One region of the Streptomyces sp. NPDC104106 genome, then DNA from elsewhere that is predicted to be linked to it. Evidence: riboswitches for the same ligand, from Rfam matches in the RefSeq annotation. Region 1 holds a riboswitch; each other region holds the start of a gene.
What was found. Region 1 has a riboswitch for cobalamin ahead of nicT (Nickel transporter NicT). Riboswitches for the same ligand answer to the same signal wherever they lie in the genome.
Positions count from the first base shown of each region.

Region 2: another riboswitch for cobalamin. It lies ahead of ACZ60X_RS00290 (cobalamin biosynthesis protein); the one in region 1 lies ahead of nicT (Nickel transporter NicT).
Region 3: another riboswitch for cobalamin. It lies ahead of ACZ60X_RS14515 (ribonucleoside-diphosphate reductase subunit alpha); the one in region 1 lies ahead of nicT (Nickel transporter NicT).

Region 1 covers NZ_JBVJMF010000003.1:538,735-545,838, forward strand. The annotation lists gene ACZ60X_RS09840 (SigB/SigF/SigG family RNA polymerase sigma factor) at 53-910, shown strand; gene ACZ60X_RS09845 (DUF5133 domain-containing protein) at 943-1,284, shown strand; gene ACZ60X_RS09850 (ANTAR domain-containing protein) at 1,509-1,826, opposite strand; gene ACZ60X_RS09855 (AraC family transcriptional regulator) at 2,021-2,977, shown strand; gene ACZ60X_RS09860 (ArsR/SmtB family transcription factor) at 3,514-3,897, opposite strand; cobalamin riboswitch at 3,979-4,168, shown strand; gene nicT (Nickel transporter NicT) at 4,196-5,305, shown strand; gene ACZ60X_RS09870 (glutaredoxin domain-containing protein) at 5,974-6,411, shown strand; gene ACZ60X_RS09875 (DUF2795 domain-containing protein) at 6,456-6,866, opposite strand.
Region 2 covers NZ_JBVJMF010000001.1:54,167-61,270, reverse strand. The annotation lists gene cobN (cobaltochelatase subunit CobN) at 1-1,451, opposite strand, end outside; gene ACZ60X_RS00295 (cobyric acid synthase) at 1,448-2,956, opposite strand; gene ACZ60X_RS00290 (cobalamin biosynthesis protein) at 2,953-3,915, opposite strand; cobalamin riboswitch at 4,020-4,160, opposite strand; gene ACZ60X_RS00285 (hypothetical protein) at 4,291-4,518, opposite strand; gene ACZ60X_RS00280 (inorganic phosphate transporter) at 4,554-5,846, opposite strand; gene ACZ60X_RS00275 (lysozyme) at 6,003-6,740, opposite strand; gene ACZ60X_RS00270 (class II aldolase/adducin family protein) at 6,926-7,104, shown strand, end outside.
Region 3 covers NZ_JBVJMF010000005.1:191,870-198,973, reverse strand. The annotation lists gene ACZ60X_RS14515 (ribonucleoside-diphosphate reductase subunit alpha) at 1-1,877, opposite strand, end outside; cobalamin riboswitch at 2,005-2,129, opposite strand; gene ACZ60X_RS14510 (GNAT family N-acetyltransferase) at 2,193-2,699, opposite strand; gene mctP (monocarboxylate uptake permease MctP) at 2,774-4,402, opposite strand; gene ACZ60X_RS14500 (DUF3311 domain-containing protein) at 4,399-4,662, opposite strand; gene ACZ60X_RS14495 (GntR family transcriptional regulator) at 4,780-5,544, opposite strand; gene nagB (glucosamine-6-phosphate deaminase) at 5,960-6,745, opposite strand.

The DNA.
Region 1 (7,104 bases):
CCTGGAGCGCTGTCTTCGGGGCCGCCCTGAGACCGTTCAGGAGCGAGTCCGCATGCTGACCGACACGTTGACAGACCGTACCGGCACACCGGAGACCGGGGCCGCCACCGCCCCGCCCGCCACTCCACGGAGCCATGACGACGCCCCCGACACCGCTGAACTGTTCGCCCGGCTCGTGGAACTGGACGACGGCCCCGAGCGGGACGCCGTGCGCGACGAACTCGTCGCCGCCTGGCTGCCCATGGCCCACCGGATCGCCCGCCGTTTCCGTGACCGGGGCGAGTCCATGGAGGACCTGCGTCAGGTGGCCGCTCTCGGGCTGGTGAAGGCCGTGGACCGGTTCGACCCGTCCCGGGGGGCTTTCGAGAGTTACGCCGTGCCGACCATCACCGGCGAGGTCAGGCGGCACTTCCGGGACCGGATGTGGGCCCTGCGGGTGCCGCGCCGGGTGCAGGAACTGCGCAACCGGGTGCGGGTGGCGCGCCGGGAGCTCGCCCAGCGGCCCGGCGGTGCCGAACCCACCGTCGCTGCCATCGCCGCGCACACCGACCTCAGCGAGGAGGAGGTGAACGCGGGCCTGGAAGCGCTGGGGAGCTTCAGCACCCTCTCCCTCGACGCCGAAGTGTCCACCGGCGACGAGGGCTACAGCCTCGCCGACACCCTCGGAGCCAGCGACTCCTCGTACGACGTGGTAGTGGACCGCGAGGCAGCCAAGGCGGGGCTGCGCCGGCTGCCCGAGCGCGAGCGGGCCATCCTGTACATGCGGTTCTTCGAGGACGTGACGCAGAGCCGCATCGCCGACCGGCTCGGCATCTCCCAGATGCACGTCTCCCGGCTGATCAGCCGCAGCTGCGCCCGCGTCCGCGAAGAAGCCCTGGCCGAGCGGCCCGGCCGCCGCCTGGCGTCGTGACACCGTCCGCCCGCAGCAAGGAGCACCGCCGCATGCTGATGCCGCTTCCCGCCGCCCTGCGCCGGCTGGTAACGGAGTACGAGACACTCCTCGCCGAGGAGACACGCGCTCGAGCCGCCGTACCGAGCCCGCGTCTGCGGGACCTCGCCTACACCCTGTGCGTGTCGACCGGCACCCGCGAGATCAGCCGAGCCCTGGAGGTCGCACATTCCCACCTCGCCCGGGCATCGGCGGGGCCCGGCACATCCGCCACCGTGCCTGACGGACCGACGCCGATCCCGTCGGCGAAGAGCTGCTCGACACCGCGACAGCGGGTCGACGGACCCGGCGGAGTACCGCCCAGCCGGCGCTCACGGCAACCAGAGCCCAGCTGACGGCTCGCTGCACCGCGATGGAGTGGGGGCAGATCCGGAGCGCACGGGCGGGCAGGGAACGGGGGACCCGCCTGTCGGCCGCGGTGAGCGGTGCGACGCCGACACCCCCGTCCGGCGGGGCGCGCCGGACGGGAGCGTCGGATAAGGCAGTGCGCGGGCGGGCGGCAGCGCCCGGCCGATGTCGGTGCCGGACAGCGGGCCACCGCGCCGCGCGTGCGGCGGTGTCAGGCCTCGTTCTGCGGCGCTCGTGTCGCCGTCCTCCGCCGTACCGCGGCTTGCAGGGCGCCTCGCAGTTCCTCCGGAAGCCATCCGCGGTGCGGCCACTGCCTGATGTGCTCCGCGATCTCCCGCAGCTTGGTGTTGGTGTGCTGCGAGACGTCTTTGAGGATCTCCCAGGCTGTCTCGGGGCGCACGCGTGCGTAGGCGATCACGACCCCCATGGCCTGGTCGATGACCGCGTGCGCGGTGACGGCGTGCCGGAGCTGGGCGACCTCCTCCTGGAGGGTCGCGATCCGGTCGGGGTTTGCGGTCTGCTCTGGCATCGTGAGGAGGGCTCCTGGTCTGGCAACCGTGCCGGTCTGTGGTGCTGCTGCCCGTGACCTGCCGCCGCCAAGGGTGCGGGCGGCGAACAGTCCGGGGTCGCGGTTGTCCACAAAACGAAATGCCGTGCGTCCGCGGAACGCCGTGGGGAGAGGGCCACCTCGTTCCGGAAGAAGCTGCCTGCCAGGATGGAGTCATGGACTCGCTGTTGTTCGAAAGCGACGATCTCGGTGCGACGGAGGAGTTCCTCTGCCGCGCCTACGCGAGGATGCGCATCGGGAGCGCGACGCCCGACGCCGGCACCGCACGAGTGCGCCGGGTGGCCGCCCCGTCGTTCAGCGCGGACGAACTCGCCCTGAACTTCGAGATGTCGTACTCCGTCACACCACTGGGCAGGATCTGTCTCTGCGTCGTCCACGAGGGCACCGTGCAGGACCACGTCTTCCACGGAGTCCGGGACTCCTTCGGCCCCGGAGACGCCGTGCTGTTCGCGCCGCCTGATCTGCCGTACGCGGGACGCATCTGCGGCGCCCGTTACAACATCACGATGCTTGACCCCGACGTACTGAACCAGGTCGCCGCCGGCAGCGGTGAACCCCTGCACGAGCCGGTACGGCTGACCGGGCACCGGCCCCGGTCGCAGGCCGCCGCCGAGAGATTGAAGAGCACGATCGTCTATCTGCGTGATCATGTGCTCGCTGTCCCGGAGATCGCGGCACAGCCCCTTGCCGTCACGGCCGGCAGCCAGTTGCTGGCCGCCAGTGTCCTGGCCGCCTTCCCCAGCACCGCGCGCACCGACCCGACGGCGCAGGACCGCGTGGACGCCCATTCCGCGACCGTGAGGCGAGCCGTCGCCTACATCGACGACCATGCCGATCAGCCGGTCAGCGTCGCCGACATCGCCGCTGCCGCTCATGTCACGATCCGTGCTCTCCAGTACGCCTTCCGCCGGCACCTCGACACCACGCCGCTGGCCTATCTCCGCCGGGCCCGACTGGCGCACGCTCACCGCGACCTGGTCACGGCCGACCCACGCAGTGGCGCCACCGTCGGTGCCATCGCCGCCCGCTGGGGCTTCGGCCACCCTGGCCGCTTCGCCGCCCTCTACCGCGCCGCGTACGGCACCAGCCCCGCCACCACCCTGCGTCGCTGAACAGGGTTTCGCCCACGGGCCTGCCGCGCGGGGGAGCGCGGCGCGTCGGCACGAGTTCGTCGAGCAGGCGGGCGAGCGCCGCCGGCGCCTCGACGGGCGCCACATTCAGCGCGGCGGGTTCGGCGTGGGCGGGCCTGCTCAAGCGACGCAGGGTCGCCCCGGAGCGGCGGTTCGCCCGCAGCGCGTGACATGTGCTGCGTCGAGGCCGGCGACCTGCCGGTGCACCATCTCGACGGTGGCGTCCCGGTCCGCCGTCTCTTCGGCGGCCTTCAGTGTGCGTTCATCGGCGGCCGGCCATGCGGTCGAGCCGCCGTAACTCCCGCCGGACAGCGTCTGCGGGACGGCGAGCCTTTTGCAACAGGCCTTGCACCGCGGCCCTCGGCCTCGCCACCTCGAGCCTGCACGCCGCCTCCTGCAGCACGGCGTCCAGCCGGCCCGCGCGTTCACGCGACCAGCGAATCGCCGCCGGAGCCGACGCGGCGGCCCTGACCGGTCCGAACGCCCGCCCCACGGCGTCGGCGACGCTCGCCAAGGGCTCAGGCGGGCGGCGTGCCGTGGGTGCGCGTGTCGTGTGACGCGCAGTGTTTCAGCAAGTCGGAGATCGGGCTGTCGACGAGCCGGTAGCGCACGATCCTGCCGTCCTTGTCCCCCTCGACGACGCCGGCGGCGCGCAGGAGGCGCAGGGCCTGGGAGACGGCGGTGTCGCGCATCCCGGTGGCGACGGCGAGGTCCGAGACGGCGATGGGGCCGGCCTCGTGCAGGGCGAGCAGCAGGGACAGCCGCCCGGGGTCGGAGAGGAGGGAGAAACGGTCGGCCCAGGCGCGTACGCGCTCGGGCTCACCGACGGCGGCGATCGCATCGCAGACCCGGTGGCCGTCGATGGTGCGCCGGTCGGCGCGATCCGCGGGGACGAGATGCATGGCCCCATCATCGCAGTCACCGGCGATCCCGCACCAACATCTGATCAGTTGTGCAGCCTTGCAGTTGATGGCCTCCGCCTTCTAGGGTGGGCGTGCCGTGGTGTTCGGGAAGACCGGTGACGGCCCTTCAGGGGCCCAGTCCGGAGCGGCCCTCGCCACTGTGATCGGGAAGTTTCCGCCCCACGCATTGCCACTGGCCTCGCGGCCGGGAAGGCAGGGGCGGACGCGTCGACCCGTCAGCCAGGAGACCGGCCACGGCATCACGAAGCTGATCCACGAGGTGCTGGAGCGTGACCGTATGACCGTGTCCCGAGGCGTGCCCGAAAGCGCCGCCGCCACGTCCTTGCGCTGGCGACGCGAGGACACCCTGCGAACCGCCGGACTCCTGGCCGTCATCGCGGCGCTGCACGTGGTGGCCTTCGGGATCCTCTTCCTGCTGGTGATCCCGCACCACTACGAGGTCGGCACCAAGGCGTTCGGGGTCGGCCTCGGCATCACGGCCTACACCCTCGGCATGCGGCACGCTTTCGACGCCGACCACATCGCCGCGATCGACAACACCACCCGCAAGCTCATGGCGGACGGCAAGCGTCCGGTGTCGGTGGGCTTCTGGTTCGCACTCGGCCACTCCAGTGTGGTCGTCGCCATGGCCGCGCTCGTCGCCGGCGGCGCCAAGCTCGCCGGCACCCTGATGAACGACGGCTCCCGGACCCACCAGGTCCTCGGCACCGTCGGCACCACGGTCTCCGGCGGTTTCCTGTACCTCATCGCCGCCCTCAACCTCGTGGCGCTGTTCGGCATCGTCCGCGTCTTCAGGGCCATGCGCGGCGGACGGTACGACGAGGCGGAGCTGGAGGCGCACCTGGACTCGCGCGGCTTCATGAACCGCGTGCTGGGCCGGCTCACCAAGTCCGTTCGCCGCCCCGGCCAGATGTTCCCGCTCGGCTTCCTCTTCGGGATCGGCTTCGACACCACGACCGAGGTACTGCTCCTCGCGCTCGCCGGGAACGGCGCCGCCGCCGGTCTCCCCTGGTACGCGATCCTGTGCCTGCCGCTGCTCTTCGCCGCCGGCATGAGCCTGTTCGACACCCTCGACGGCACGTTCATGAACTTCGCCTACCAGTGGGCCTTCTCGAACCCGGTCCGCAAGGTCTTCTACAACCTCACCATCACGGGCCTGTCCATCGCCGTCGCCTTCTTCGTCGGCACGATAGAACTGGTCGGTGTCCTGCACGACAAACTCGGCCTCAGCGACGACGTCACCGGCTGGATCGCCGGCCTGAACCTGGACAGCGTCGGCTACGTCATCGTCGGCCTGTTCGTGATCGTATGGGCCGTGGCCATCGCCTACTGGCGCCTGGCCAGGGTCGAGGAGCGCTGGAACACCCGCGCCGCAGAGACCGGCTGACGCGGCCGGAGCCAGGTACGAAGGCCGCCGTGGGGCGCGCGCCGCGCGAGGGCGCCTGTCCGTGCGGAGGAAAGGGCGTGCACGTCGATCGGAGAGGGCGGGGCTCGTGCCCATCGCTGGAGGCCCTCTCCCCGGCGCATGGCCGGAGCGGGCCGGTGTTCGGCCCCGCCCCACCAGATTCGGCACAGGGCGCGGGTGGCACGGATGCCGGGCACGGTGGTGGCGGAGCGCAGGGCTCCGCGGGCGGTGAGGCCGGCGTCGGTGTCGGCGTCGGTGCCGGACAGGATTCGCGACACTCCGTCCGCCGGCGCTCCCTGGGAAGGCCGCCGAGGGTGCCGGCGTGCGCGGCCGAAGCCGTTGCCTTGGGTGTGCGCGCCGGCGTCGTGCCGTTCCTCGCCGTGGGAGCCCTGTGCGGGTCTGTGCCTGCTCTGCGCAGCCGCCTCACAGACGGCGGACGCGACGATCGGAGACGATCGGAGTCGGGCGCGGTGACGTGCCCCAAGCCCGCCGACAGTGCCGTCGCGGCCGTGGTCCACCCCGCGGTCGCGGTCCTGACCGGTGACGAGCATGGTCGCGCTGCCGTGGCCCCAGGCGCCTGCCGCGGCGTCGCCCGAGCGGGTCGGGCTCGGGCCGCTCTTGCGTCGGGCTTGCCGATAACCTGCGTCGCCATGACGCGTGTGTGGACCTTGCCGATACTGCTCGTGCTCTGCGGCGCAGCCGGTGCGACGGGACTGATCTTCGCCGGGAGCCCCGGTGCCGCCACAGGGCTCATGCTGGGGTGCGTGCTGCTCGCAGGCGTGAACTCGCCCCTGATGTTCCCGAAGGCGATCGGTGCGCTGGAGGCGCGACGCCGCAGCGCCGTTGACGGTCGGCCCGTCGTCTTCTGGCGACCCGGTTGCGCGTACTGCATCCGCCTGCGCATCCGGCTGGGCCGCGGCGCCCGCCAGTTGCATTGGGTCGACATCTGGCGTGACCCGGCGGGGGCCGCGGCGGTCAGGGCCGCGAACGACGGGAACGAGACCGTGCCCACCGTCTTCGTCGCGGGCCGGCCATACACCAATCCCGACCCGGAATGGGTGCGCGAACAGATCTCCTCTCCCGCATGACCGGGAGGTTCACGACGGTGCGTGCCACCGTCTGATCCGCACGCTCAGGACGGGGAGTGCTGCCGCAGGGAGGCGACGACGATCTCGTGAGCGTTGTGGTACGTGCCCCTGCCCGGGAGGTTGCGGGCCACCCGCACCAGGGTGTCGGGCGCCTGCCGCTCCTCCAAGGCCCGGACGAGGGAACTCCGGTCCGCGGGGAACACGGTCCGGTCCAGGTGCCGGGCCATCTCCCGGTGCAGTTCCCGCTCCTCGGCTTCCCGCCGGGCGCGCTCCCGCTCCGGGCCGGGCGGTGGGACGGGTCCACTGGGCGTCACCGGGATGTCGTCGTCCGCCTCCGGCTCCGGGTCGACGGCGTCCTCCGCGTGCGTGTGCTGCCGTGACTGCAGGTATCCCCGCAGTTCGTGCTTCATCTCGTCGTCCTTGCGACGGCTCATCGGATTGCTGCCACGTTCCATGGGCGTGCCGCTTCCTGTCGTACTTGCTATGTCGCCACGACCACTGGGTCGGTACTGGGCGGGTTTCCCTGAATGCCGAAGTGACACCGGGGCGGTGCGGCTGCCCCCGTCGATCCGGCGGACGGCCGTAACCGCCTTCTTCGGAGTCGTCCCGTTACGAGGGCCGAGTGGCGGCCTGGGCCCACGGCCTGTCGTACTCCTCGGGCGGGCGCCGCAGGGCGCGTCACCGAGGGGCGCG
Region 2 (7,104 bases), on a different contig from region 1:
TGCGAGGGCGGCATGTCCGGGTCGTGGTAGATCGCGATCGGGTTCTCGCCGAAGCCGCGCGGCGGCTGGATCATGACCACGACGTTCCCGAACCGCAGCGACGCCAGCACGACGTCCTCGCCGTCGACGTACAGGCTGCCCGGCGGCTCGCCCCACGCCTCCACCATGGCTTCCCTGAGGCCCGGGTCCAGCTCCTCGAACCAGGCCCGGTAGTCGGCCAGCGGCACCCGCGCGGGCGCCGCCGCCAGCTGCTCCTCGGTCAGCCACTCGACGTCGTGGCCGCCGGCCTCGATCAGCCGGTGGATCAGCTCGTCGCCGCCGGAGGGGTATTCGGTCAGCGAGTAACCGGCGTCACGGAGGGCGTCCAGGACGCGCACCGCCGAGGCGGGCGTGTCCAGGCCGACCGCGTTGCCGACCCGGGAGTGCTTGGTCGGGTACGCGGTGAAGACCAGCGCGACCTTCTTCTCGGCGTTCGGCTTGTGCTTCAACCGCGCGTGCCGCAGGGCGATTCCGGCCACCCGCGCGGCCCGCTCCGGGTCGGCGACGTACACCGGGACCTCGTCCGGACCCTGCTCCTTGAAGGAGAACGGCACGGTGATCAGCCGGCCGTCGAACTCCGGGATCGCGACCTGCATCGCCGCGTCCATGGGGGAGAGGGCGGCGTCCGACTCCTGCCACGCGGCCCGCGAGGAGGTGAGGCAGAGCCCTTGCAGCACAGGGACGTCGAGGTCGGCGAGGGCACCGATGTCCCAGGACTCCTCGTCACCGCCCGCCGAGGCCTGCGAGGCGTGCGTGCCGCCGGCCGCCAGTACCGTCGCGACCAGCGCGTCGGCCTTCCCCAGCAGCTCGTACAGCCCGGCGTCCGCGCCACGCAGCGAACCGCAGTAGACGGCGAGCGCGTTGGCTCCCGCCGCCTCGACGGCCTCGCACAGGGTGTCCACGAAGGCGGTGTTGCCGCTCAGCTCGTGCGCCCGGTAGAAGAGCACGCCCACGGTCGGGCGGCCGTCCCGGAGTTCGTACGAGCCGTGGACGCCGTACTCCGGCATCTTCCGCGGCTCCTCGAAGCCCTCGCCGGTCAGCAGCACGGTGTCCGACAGGAACCGGGACAGCTCCAGCAGGTTCGCGGGACCGCCCTCGACCAGGTACTTCAGTGCTTCCGCCACCACACCGGCCGGCACGCTCGACTCGGCCATCAGCTCGGCGTCCGGCACGGCCTCGCCGCCCAGCAGAACGGTCGGGATCCCGGCCGCCCTCAGTGCGGCGAGCCCGCCCTCCCAGGCCCGCTTGCCGCCCAGCAGCCGTACGACGGCGAGGTCCGCGCCCTCCAGCAGCCCCGGCAGCTCCTGCTCGACGTCCACCCGCGTCGGGTTGCCGATCCGGTAGTCCGCGCCGGAGGCACGGGCCGCCAGCAGGTCCGTGTCGGCGGTGGACAACAACAACACTGTGCTCATGCGGGCGCTCCCGGTGGGATGAAAGGCAGTCCTTGCGGCGCGCCCGACTCGATGAGCCGCCACAGCGCGTCCGTGTCCGCGTGCTGTTCGATCAGGTCGCCGAGCCGGTCCAGCTGCTCCTCGCGCAGCGCGGCGAAGGAGGTGTCCGGCGCGGGCACGAAGCGGCGGCCCGCGGCGGCGGCCACCTCGCGCAGGAAGGCCCGCCGGAAGCCGTCCGACTCCAGTGAGCCGTGCCAGTGGGTGCCCCAGGTCTGGCCGACGCGGCAGCCGTCCAGGAAGGCCTCCCCGCCGCCGACTTCGGCGATCCCGTGGTGGATCTCGTATCCCTCGACCCGCTCGCCCAGGGCCTCGCCGGCCGGCCGGGTCAGGGTCTTCTCGGGGGCGAACCGCACCCGCACCGGCAGCACCCCGAGCCCGTCCACCACGCCGGCGCGCGACTCGACCTCGTCCTCGATGCGCTCGCCGAGGATCTGGAAGCCGCCGCACACGCCGAGGACCGGGCGCCCTTCGGCGGCCCGCCGTACGAGGGCGTCCGCGAGCCCGCGCTCCCGCAGCCACCGAAGCGCCCGGACCGTGCCCCGGGTCCCCGGGACCACGACCAGGTCCGCGTCCGCCAGCTCCTCCGGGCGGTCCACGAACCGCACCACGACGCCCGGTTCGGCCGCGAGCGCGTCCACGTCCGTGAAGTTGGACATCAGCGGGATCGCGCACACGGCGACGCGCAGCACGTCCTCGCCGACGGGCGGCGTCACGGTGGACTCGCGGACCGTGCCGCGCAGCGACACCCTCAGTCCGTCCTCCTCGTCGATGCCGAGCCCGTGCCGGAACGGCAGCACGCCGTAGGTCCGCCGCCCGGTGAGGCCGTGCAGCATCTCCAGCCCCGGCTCCAGCAGCGAGACGTCCCCGCGGAACTTGTTGACCAGGAACCCGGCGACCAGCTCCTGGTCCTCGGGCGAGAGCAGTGCGACGGTGCCGAAGAAGGACGCGAAGACGCCCCCGCGGTCGATGTCCCCGACCACCAGCACGGGCAGCCGCGCGCCCCGCGCGATCCCCATGTTGACGATGTCGGTCCGGCGCAGATTGATCTCGGCCGGGCTGCCCGCCCCCTCGCAGATCACCGCGTCATACGTGCCCCGCAACTCCGCCAGGCAGTCCAGCACGGTGCCGAGCAGCTGCTGCTGCCGGCCGCCGTGGTAGCCGCGCGCGCTCAGCTCGCCCACCGGCTTGCCGAGCAGCACCACCTGGCTGCTCCGCTCGCCGCCCGGCTTGAGCAGCACGGGGTTCATCAGCGCGGTCGGCTCGATCCGGCAGGCCTGGGCCTGCATGGCCTGGGCCCGCCCGATCTCCGCGCCCTCGCGCGTCACGAAGGAGTTGAGCGACATGTTCTGCGCCTTGAACGGCGCGACCTTCACCCCCTGGCGCACCAGCCACCGGCAGATCCCGGCCGTCACGACGCTCTTGCCGGCGTCGGAGGTGGTGCCGGCGACGAGGAGTCCCCCGTTCACTTCCCACGTCCCTTCAGACCCTGGAAACCCTTGACGAGGAGGCGCGCGGCGACCGTGGTGCCGAGCGCGAGCAGGCCGACGCGGCGGGAGAGCCGTACGGCCCGGTCGATGTCGGTGACCCGGACCGCCCGGCCGGTGTCGCCGTTGAGGACGGGCCGGTGCTCGACGCGGCCGCCGTAGGAGAGCGTGCCGCCCAGCCGGACGCCGAGCGCGCCCGCGAAGGAGGCCTCCACGGGCCCGGCGTTGGGGCTCGGGTGCCGGTGGGCGTCCGTCCGCCAGGCACGCAGGGCGCCGCGTGGATCGGGTCCGGCCGCGGCGGCGAGTACGGCGGTCAGCCGGGCCCCCGGCCAGCCGGCCACGTCGTCGAGGCGCGCGGAGGCCCAGCCGTAGCGGCGGTGGCGGGGGGACCTGTGCCCCACCATCGCGTCCAGGGTGTTGACCGCCCGGAACCCGAGCAGCCCCGGCACGCCGGCCACCGCTCCCCACACCAGGGCGCCCACGACGGCGTCGGAGGTGTTCTCGGCGACGGACTCGACCACGGCCCGGGCGATCCCGTCGGCGTCCAGCGACTGCGGGTCGCGGCCGCACAGGTGCGGCAGCCGCGCGCGGGCGGTCTCGACGTCACCGGCCGCCAGGGCACGCCCGATCGCGCGGGCCTCGCGCGCGAGCGACGTACCGCCGACGACCGCCCAGACGGAGGCGGCGGTCAGCGCCGCGGAGGCGGTGGGGGAGGGGCGTACGGCGCGTGCGGCGGCCGTACCGAGCGCGACGGCGCCGCCCGCGCACACGACCGTGTGCACCGTGCCCCAGCCGCGGTGGTCGCGCCACAACGCGCCTTCCACGGCCGCGGCCGCCCGCCCGAACACGGCGACCGGATGCCCGCGGCGCGGATCGCCGAGGAGCAGATCGCCGAGGAGGCCGGCGGCGGCGCCGTACGCGTAACTGCGATCGGCACCCATCGGCTCAGCCGGCCGTGGGTGCAGGAGCGGGCCTGGTACGGGTCCTTGTCCTTCGGCAGCCGGGCATGGCGATCGATGTCCTCACTCAGGGTGTCCGCGCCCTGGTTCGACGAGATTCGGCGGTGAGAGTTCCTGGCTCCCGGGGTTCTTCCCCGGTGACAGTGGCGGGACCGCGCCGGATTCGCACCGGCTTCCTCTCCTGCCGCCGTACATGGCCTGGGCAGTCCACCACGCGTCCGGAACGGCCGTCAACTTGCCGTTGACCTGGGAGGGGGGAGTGTGCCGATCCCCACATTCCGGGGCGCGAGGGGCATGAGAAAGCTCCCCTCCGCGACCGCGGAGGGGAGCTGGGAGCCGGGAGCGGGTGCGCCGTCGTCAGCTCTTGGAGACGATCAGGAAGATGCCGTACGCCACCGCCGCCGCGCAGGCCGCGAAGCAGACGTAGGCGCCGGTGACGGCGAGGGCGGCGGAGGCGCCCTGGGCGGTGGCCTGCTCGCGCCGGGTCAGCCCCCTGATGCCCAGGGTGAACAGGACCACGAGGCCCACCGTGAACAGCAGGCTGACGCCGAAGACGGAGCCGATGGCCGACCAGTCGATCTTCATGGGGATGCTTCCTTGGTAACCGGGGGCGGCCGGGGTCAGACCGTGGCGGCCGGGGGAGTGGCGGAGGCGGCGGCCGGGGTGGCGGACGCCGCGGTCCCGGTGCCGGCCGGGGCGGCGATCGTGGCCGTCAGGTCGTCCATCGTGGCCGTCAGGTCGTCCCCGATCGTGCCCGCCGGGGGCGGGGCCACCGCGGCGATGGCGGCGGTCACCACGCCGGCCGGCTCCGCGGCCTCCTCCATGACGTTGGTGTGGTCGACCACCTCGCGGCGGGACATCCTCCAGATCGCGGCGCTCGCGGCGACCAGGAAGACGAGCACCGCGGCGGTGCCCCAGTCACCGAGGTCCGTGACGGACTCGGCGCCGGCGCCGACCAGCGCGGCGGCCGGGAGGGTGAGGACCCAGGCGACGGTCATGCGGGTGGCGGTGGACCAGCGGACCACGCCGCCCTTGCGGCCGAGGCCGGTGCCCATCACGGCGCCCGAGACGACGTGCGTGGTGGAGAGCGAGAAGCCCAGGTGGGAGGAGGCCAGGATGGCGGTCGCCGCGCTGGTCTGGGCGGCGAAGCCCTGGCGCGGCTCCAGGTCGGTCAGGCCCGTGCCCATGGTGCGGATGATGCGCCAGCCGCCGATGTAGGTGCCGAGCGCGATGGCCAGGCCCGCGGAGAGGATCACCCAGGTGGGAGGGTTCGAGCCGGGGGCGAGGGCGCCGCCCGCGACCAGCGCGAGGGTGATGATGCCCATCGTCTTCTGGGCGTCGTTGGTGCCGTGCGCGAGGGAGACCAGGCCGGCGGAGGCGATCTGACCGACGCGGTAGCCCTTGCGGGAGGCCTCGCCCTCGGCCGCGCCGCCGGCGCCGTACGACAGCCGGGTGGCCAGCATGGCCGCGACGCCCGCGACGACCGGCGCGGCGACCGCCGGGAGCAGCACCTTGGTCACCAGCACGTCACCGTGCACGGCGCCGAAGCCGGCGGAGGCGACCGTGGCGCCGATCAGACCGCCCATCAGGGCGTGCGAGGAACTGGACGGCAGACCCACCAGCCAGGTGAGCAGGTTCCAGAGGATCGCGCCGACCAGGGCGGCGAAGATGACCTCGGGACGGATGCCCTTTTCGTCGACGAGACCCTTGGAGATCGTGTTCGCGACCTCCACGGAGAGGAAGGCGCCGACCAGGTTGAGGACGGCGGACATGGCAACTGCGATCTTGGGCTTCATGGCGCCTGTCGAGATGGTGGTGGCCATCGCGTTGGCGGTGTCGTGGAAACCGTTCGTGAAATCGAACGCGAGCGCGGTTACCACCACAATCGCGAGGATCAGCGAGAAGCTTTCCATTTACCCAGGCAATCGTTCGAGGTCGTTGGCTGGATGAACGTAGGCAACCTGGGTGAACGGAAGGTGAACTGGGACCGGCGCGGTGGTGTCCGGACCGGGGGGACCGGGCTGCGCCTGCCGCCGTGCGTCGCCCGTGCCCCAGGCGCCCCTTGGCTGTCAGCCGCGCGCGAAGGCGCGCAGCCGGTCGACGGAGCCGTTGAAGAGATTCTGGTCACCCGGCAGGGCGCCCCCGGTGCCGTGCTGCCAGAACGTCCAGTGCCGCCAGCCGCCCGGCAGCGCCCCCGGGTCCGAGTCGCCGGGCCGGGCGATCCACAGCGGGTTGCCGGACGAGAACGCTCGGCTGTCGCCGGTGCAGAGCTTCCACCACGGGCTGGTCGTGTAGATCACCGGCCGGCGCCCCGTCTCCGCCTCCACCTCGTCGCTGAAGGACCGGATCCAGCGGACCATGCGCGCCTTGTCCAGTCCGTAGCACTTCCGCTTCCTGGTGTACGGGTCGTATTCCATGTCGAGCGCGGGCGGCAGCGTCCAGCCGTCGGCCAGCCAGCCGCCGCCGTTGCGCACGAAGAACTCGGCCTGGGCGGCGCCGGAGGACTCGTCCGGCAGTGCGAAGTGGTACGCGCCCCGGATCAGGCCCGCGCCGTGCGCGCCGCCGTACTGCTCGTCGAAGTAGGGATTGCGGTAACCCGTGCCCTCGGTCGCCTTGACGTACACGAACCGCGCTCCCTTTCTCCGGGCCGCCTCCCAGTCGACGTGCTTCTGGTGCGAGGAGACGTCGTGCCCCCGGGGCAGCGGCGGTCCCGCCGCCGCTGCCCCGGGCATGGCGAGGGCGAGCGCCGCCGCGGCCGCCGCCAGAACACCGGCGCTGCGGCGGAGAAGAGTGCGTTCACGGGCCATGTGTCTCCCCTTGGTCGGCGGACGCGCGCGTCCGGCGGGCAAGGGGGACCATTCAAGGCCCGTTGATCACTGAATCGGTCCCTTTTTCCGGTGATTCGCCCCACTTACGCCCGTTCGGTGGCAAGCCGCTCCGGCCCCGGGCAACCCCGAGCACCCAAAGACCCCTCGGCTGGCAGGATCACGGCATGGCTGCACAGTGGCGGAACGCGGAGCAGGGACCGACGCCGGGCGGGGCCGGCGAACGACCGCCGGGTGCGGAGCCGGCACGGACGTGGGGGGAACTGGTCGCCACGGCGCGGCGGACGGTCGCCGACGGGCTGGTGGTCGGCACCTCCGGCAACGTCTCGGCGCGCGTCGGGGACCT
Region 3 (7,104 bases), on a different contig from region 1:
ATGCACTCGTAGACGCCCGCGATGGAGGCGATGGTCGCGGTGGGCGCGATGGCCAGCAGCAGCGAGTTGCGCATGCCGACCTCGGCGACACGGCCGCGCAGCGCCGCCCAGCGCTCGGGCCAGGTCAGCTCGACGCCGTAGTGGTCGGGGTGCAGCACGCCCCGGGCGGTACGCGTCTTCTCCCAGGCCGGCAGCGGGCCGCTGCGCTCGGCGAGGTCGGCGGAGGCCTCGTACGCGGCGAGCATGATCCGCTCGGCGATCCGCGTGGACAGGGCCTTGGCCTCCGGCGAGTCGAAGGGCAGGCGCAGCTGGAAGAAGACGTCCTGCAGACCCATCGCGCCCAGGCCGACGGGGCGCCACTTGGCGTTCGACCGCCCGGCCTGCTCGGTCGGGTAGAAGTTGATGTCGACCACGCGGTCGAGGAAGGTGACGGCGGTGCGGACGGTCTCGTCCAGCCGCTCCCAGTCGAGGTCGCCGGCCGCCGTGTCCACGAAGGCGCCCAGGTTCACGGAGCCCAGGTTGCAGACCGCGGTCTCCCCGTCGTCCGTGACCTCCAGGATCTCGGTGCAGAGGTTGGAGGAGTGGACGACGTGGCCGGGCAGGGCCGTCTGGTTGGCGGTGCGGTTGGCCGCGTCCTTGAAGGTCATCCAGCCGTTGCCGGTCTGCGCGAGCGTGCGCATCATGCGGCCGTACAGCTCACGGGCCGCGATGGTCTTCTTCGCGAGGCCCGCCTGCTCGGCCTTGCGGTAGGCCGCCTCGAACTCCTCGCCCCACAGGTCCACCAGCTCCGGCACGTCGGCCGGCGAGAACAGCGACCACTGCTCGTCGGCGCCCACCCGGCGCATGAACTCGTCCGGGATCCAGTGCGCGAGGTTCAGGTTGTGCGTACGGCGGGCGTCCTCACCGGTGTTGTCCCGCAGCTCCAGGAACTCCTCGATGTCGGAGTGCCAGGTCTCCAGGTACACGGCGGCGGCGCCCTTGCGCCGGCCGCCCTGGTTCACGGCCGCCACCGAGGCGTCCAGGGTCTTCAGGAACGGCACGATGCCGTTGGAGTGCCCGTTGGTGCCACGGATCAGCGAACCGCGGCTGCGGATGCGGGAGTACGACAGCCCGATGCCGCCGGCGTGCTTGGAGAGCCGGGCCACCTGGTGGTAGCGGTCGTAGATGGAGTCCAGCTCGTCCAGCGGGGAGTCGAGCAGGTAGCAGGACGACATCTGGGGGTGCCGCGTGCCGGAGTTGAAGAGCGTGGGGGAGGAGGGCAGGTAGTCGAGGCGGCTCATGAGCCCGTAGAGCGCGGCGACTTCGTCCACGGAGCGGCTGGTGTCGTCCTCGGCGAGACCGGCGGCCACCCGCAGCATGAAGTGCTGGGGGGTCTCGATGACCTTGCGGGTGATCGGGTGCCGCAGCAGGTAGCGGCTGTACAGGGTGCGCAGGCCGAAGTAGCCGAAGCGGTCGTCGGCGCCGGTGTCGACCAGGCCGTCCAGCCGTTCGGCGTGCAGCCGCGCGAACTCGGCGGTCCGGTGGGCGATCAGGCCCTCGCGGTGGCCGACGGCCACGGACTCGGTGAAGGACGTCACGCCCTGGGAGGCGGCCTCGGCGCGCAGCGACAGGGCCAGCAGCCGGGCGGCCAGCCGCGAGTAGGCGGGGTCCTCGGAGATGAGCCCGGCGGCGGCCTCCGTGGCCAGTTCGCGCAACTCCGCCTCGTCGGCCCGGGCGGAGCGGCCGCGCAGCGCGGCGGCGGCGACCCGGCCGGGATCGGCGTCGGGGAGGTCGGCGGTCAGCTCGGTCAGGGTCCGCAGCAGCGCGGTACCGGGACCGTCGGTGTCCTCGGTGTCCAGGCCGCTGGCTGAAGCCGGATCTGCGGGCGCGATGGTCACGTGGGGCTCTCCCTCGCTCGGCACGGGGGCCTTGCGGAGGGCAGGGGGCAGCCACGAGCGCGCACGGCGTCGCGTCCACCGGCCCATTCCACGAGGCCCGGACGTCGGAAGGCACCCGGGCCGGACGGCCGGGCGCACGCTGCCGGCAGGTCCTCGGACTGACGCGAGCGCGCGAATGCACGCAAGTACACCGTTGCGGGACAGTTCCGGATTCGCACCGGATTCCCCTGCGGCGACAGCGAGGATGAGCATACATCTAGTGCCGGGCTGTCATGGCACCCCCAGATGTTGTGTCTGTTGTGTGTCGCGGCGGCTTCAGAGTGTCAACTCGTAAGCGAGCAGGGCGATGTCGCAAAGCTCCGGCAGGGGGTTCCAGTCCCGCTCGGGTGTGCGGACGAAGCCCAGGCGTTCGTAGATGCGGTGGGCGCTGTGCATGCTGCGCTGGGTGGACAGCACGACGGCGCGGCAGCCGTCGGTGGCCCGTGCGCGGTCGACGCAGGCCCGGACGAGGGCCTCGCCGACGCCCCGGCCGCGCGCCGCGTGGGCGACGGCCAGCATACGAATCTCGGCCTCTTCGGGGCGGGCTATGTCGGCCATGGGCCCGCCGTACGGCACGAACGTGACGCCGCCGAGCACGGTTTCCGCCGCCGCGGCGACGAGCACCTCGGCGTCGGCGGCGCGCTTGGCCACGTCCCGCAGCTCGGCGAGGTAGGCGTCGCTCTCCCCGAAGTCGAGGAGGCCGTCCTGGAGGTAGGCCCGGGCGGTGATCTCGCCGAGGGCTGCGTAGTCGCGGGAGGTGGCCTGCCGGATCACGAAGTCCATGGCACCGAGTGTGCCGGACGGATACGGCGACGGGCCGCCGGATCTCCTGCGACGGCCCGTCGCCCGGCGGTCGCTCAGTGGCCGGCGCCCGCGGTCGCCGGCGGCAGCTCGACCTGCACCCCCGGGTCGCCCGCGTCCGCCGTGTAGTCCTCCGGCCTGGTCTCGTCCAGGCCCTCAGGGGCCTTGACGGCCTTCAGGACGAGGGTCAGGACCACGGTGACCAGGACGTTGAGGACGAACGCGGTGAGGCCGATGTAGCCGATCTCGCCGATGCCGGGGATCTCCTTCGCCGAGCCGCCGAAGTGCTTCTGGGTCGGGGAGGCGACGCCGTACGCCGCGACCGTGCCGTAGACCATGCCGACCGCCCAGCCGGCCAGCAGCGCCCAGCGGTGGAACCAGCGCGTGAACAGGCCGCCGACCAGGGCCGGGAAGGTCTGCAGGATCCAGATGCCGCCCAGCAGCTGGAAGTTGATGGCGACCGTCTTGTCCATGGTGAGGACGAAGACCAGGGCGCCCACCTTCACCAGCAGCGACACGAACTTGGAGACCTGCGCCTCCTGCTTCGGCGTGGCGTCCGGCTTGATGAAGTCCTTGTAGATGTTGCGGGTGAACAGGTTCGCCGCCGCGATCGACATGATCGCCGCCGGGACCAGCGCCCCGATGCCGATCGCCGCGAAGGCCACGCCCGCGAACCAGCTCGGGAACATGTCCTCGAACAGCTGCGGGATCGCCAACTGGCCGTTCTTCACCTTCACTCCGGCCGCGATCGCCATGAAGCCCAGCAGGGCCAGCAGGCCGAGCATCAGGGAGTACAGCGGCAGGATCGTGGTGTTGCGGCGGATCACCTCACGGCTCTTCGACGACAGGGTCGCGGTGATCGAGTGCGGGTACATGAACAGCGCGAGGGCCGAGCCGAGGGCCAGCGTGGCGTACGTCCACTGGCCCGCCTCCGGTGGCACGAGCGCACCGCGGGGCTTGCCGGTGGCCGGACTGATCTGGCTGAACGCATGGCCCGCCTTGGCGAAGATCTCGTCGAACCCGCCCAGCTTGACCGGGATGTAGATGATCGCGACCGCGATGACGATGTAGATCAGGGCGTCCTTGACGAACGCGATCAGGGCGGGCGCGCGCAGACCGGACGAGTAGGTGTAGGCGGCCAGCACGCCGAAGGCGATGAGCAACGGCAGGTCCCGGACGAACCAGTTGGTGCTGCTGTCCCCGCCGACGCCCATCACGTCCAGCACCGCCTGGATGCCGACGAGCTGCAGCGCGATGTACGGCATCGTCGCCAGGATGCCGGTCAGCGCCACCGCCAGCGACAGACCCTTGGAGCCGAAGCGGCCGCGTACGAAGTCCGAGGTCGTCACGTACCCGTGGCGGTGGCTGACGGACCACAGGCGTGGCAGGAAGGTGAAGATCAGCGGGTAGACGAGGATCGTGTAGGGCACCGCGAAGAAGCCGGACGCGCCCGCCGCGTAGATCGCCGCCGGTACGGCGACGAAGGTGTACGCCGTGTACAGGTCACCGCCGAGCAGGAACCAGGTGATCCACGTGCCGAACGACCGCCCGCCGAGGCCCCATTCGTCCAGCGAGTGCTCGTTCTCGGCCCTGCGCCAGCGCGCGGCGAGGAAGCCCATGACCGTGACGGCCAGGAAGAAGAAGATGAAGACGCCGAGCGCGACGCCGTCGACCCTGTTGTTCACTTCGCCGCACCGCCCTTCTGGACGGCACGGGCGCGCTGGTCACGCTGCCACAGCTTGTACGCCGTCATCGTGAGCGCCGTGGAGACCAGCACCCAGGCCATCTGGTACCAGTAGAAGAACGGGATGCCGATGAACGCGGGGTCGGTCTTGGCGTACGAGCCGACCCACAGCATCGCCACGAACGGCGCGACGAGACACAGACCGATGATCACGCGGACCGGTGTCACCACCGGAGGTCTCACTTCTGGTGCTTCGGACATGCCACGGCTCTCCGTCCCCTCGCTGATCACCTGTGTAATGCGCAGGCAATCTAGGTGACGCTGTCGCGACAGCGGAAGACCTCGTCCGCATATCGGTATATCGATTCAGCGAAGGCCTCAGTCCGCCGGGCGCTTGAGCCGCGCGACGAACTTGTAGCGGTCCCCGCGGTACACCGACCGCACCCACTCCACCGGCTTGCCCTCGCGGTCCAGGGAGTGGCGCGAGAGCATCAGCATCGGCAGGCCCACGTCGGTGCCGAGCAGGCCCGCCTCGCGCGGGGTGGCCAGGGAGGTCTCGATGGTCTCCTCGGCCTCGGCGAGGTGGATGCCGTAGACCTCGGCGAGCGCGGTGTACAGCGACGTGTACTTCAGCAGGGACCGGCGCAGGGCGGGGAAGCGCTTGGCGCTCAGATGCGTGGTCTCGATGGCCATCGGCTCGCCGTTGGCCATGCGCAGCCGCTCGATGCGCAGCACGCGCCCGCCGGCCGTGATGTCGAGCAGCCCGGCGAGCCGGTCGTCCGCGGTGATGTAGCCGATGTCCAGCAGCTGCGAGGTCGGCTCCAGGCCCTGGGCGCGCATGTCCTCCGTGTAGGAGGTGAGCTGGAGCGCCTGGGAGACCTTGGGCTTGGCGACGAAGGTGCCCTTGCCCTGGATCCGCTCCAGTCGGCCCTCGACGACCAGTTCCTGAAGGGCCTGGCGGACGGTGGTGCGGGAGGTGTCGAACTCGGCCGCCAGCGTGCGCTCGGGCGGGACCGGCGTGCCCGGCGCCTGGGTCTCCGTCATGTCGAGCAGGTGCTTCTTCAAGCGGTAGTACTTGGGCACGCGCGCCGTACGGACGGTGGTGCCGGCCTCGTTCTCCGCACTGCTGACGTCGGTGCTCATGCTCTGCCTTCCCGGCTCCCGATGCCGAAAGCGACCGACTGACTTCGGCCACGGCACACATCGTGGCACGGCTTGGTGTGTCCGGAGTCCACCCGCACGCCCCGTGATCTCCTCTGTATACCGTCGCGTCCGGTGTTGGTCTAGTCCAACGCCCCCGATGTGGGCGGCCCGTACCGGTATGCGCACCGGCACGGGCGCCGGAGTCCGCCCCGGAGGGGTCTCGGAGCTAGCGCCCGGGCAGGCGACGTTCGCCCCGTCGCGACGCCCGGCACGCTCCCCCGCTGCGCGGGAGGTGTCCCCACTCGCCGCACCGGCCGAAAGCCCAGGTACGCCCGGTACGAGGACTTCCGGCCGGCACGCCGACAGCACGCACCGGACGCCGCTCCGTGACGGGCAAACGTTGCCTGCCGGGGCACTAGATCCCCTGCCAGTCCGGCTTGTTGGCGTAGGTGTGCCGGAAGTAGTCGGCGAGCTTCAGCTTGGCCGCGGCCGCCTCGTCGACGACCACCGTGGCGTGCGGGTGCAGCTGGAGTGCGGATGCCGGGCACACGGCGGCGACCGGACCCTCGACCGTCGCGGCCACCGCGTCCGCCTTGCCCTCGCCGGTCGCGAGCAGCACCAGGTGCCGGGCCTCCAGGATGGTGCCGATGCCCTGGGTGATGACGTGGTGCGGGACCTGGTCGATGTCGCCGTCGAAGAAGCGGGCGTTGTCGACGCGGGTCTGCTCGGTCAGGGTCTTGATCCGGGTGCGCGAGGCGAGCGAGGAGCACGGCTCGTTGAAGCCGATGTGCCCGTCGGTGCCGATGCCGAGCAACTGCAGGTCCACGCCGCCGGCCGCGGCGAGCGCGCGGTCGTACGCCTCGCACGCCGCCTGGATGTCCGCGGCGGTGCCGTCGGGACCGAGGAACGCGTCCATGCCTATGCCGAGCGGCTCCAGCACCTCCCGGCGCAGCACCGAGCGGTAGGACTCGGGGTGGTCGGCGGGCAGCCCCACGTACTCGTCGAGCTGGGCGATCCGGGCCCGTGAGGTGTCCACGGCGCCGGAGCGCGTCTTCGCGGTCAGCGCCTGGTAGATGGGCAGCGGGGTCGAGCCGGTGGCCACGCCGAGCAGGGCGTCGGGCTTGCGTCGCAGCAGCTGGGCCATGGCCTCGGCGATCAGCTCGCCGCCCGCCGCGGCGTCCGGAACGATGACAACTTCCACGCTGGGCCTGCCGTTCTGAAGTGGGCTCTGTGCGTCTCTATGTGGTTTAGACCAATCTAACAGAATCGGTGTTCGACGGCGCGGAAAAGCGGGGCGGAAGAACCATGGAACGTTCGGGGTGGCAGGGTCCGTGAGCGGTCAGGTGAGAGTGTCTTCACCGTGATCCCGTGCGTCCGGGCTCGCTGCGGTCGCCATCCGCCCCCCGTCGTGCAGCCGGTCCGCGCCGAGCCGGGTGAGGAAGGAGGAGCCTTCACGTTCACGGCGAAGAGGCGGCCGTGCTCCTCCGCGCCGATCTCCGCGAACGCCTGGGCGGTGTGCCCCGGCCGCTCGGCGATGGCCCCTCCGATACCCCCGCTCGC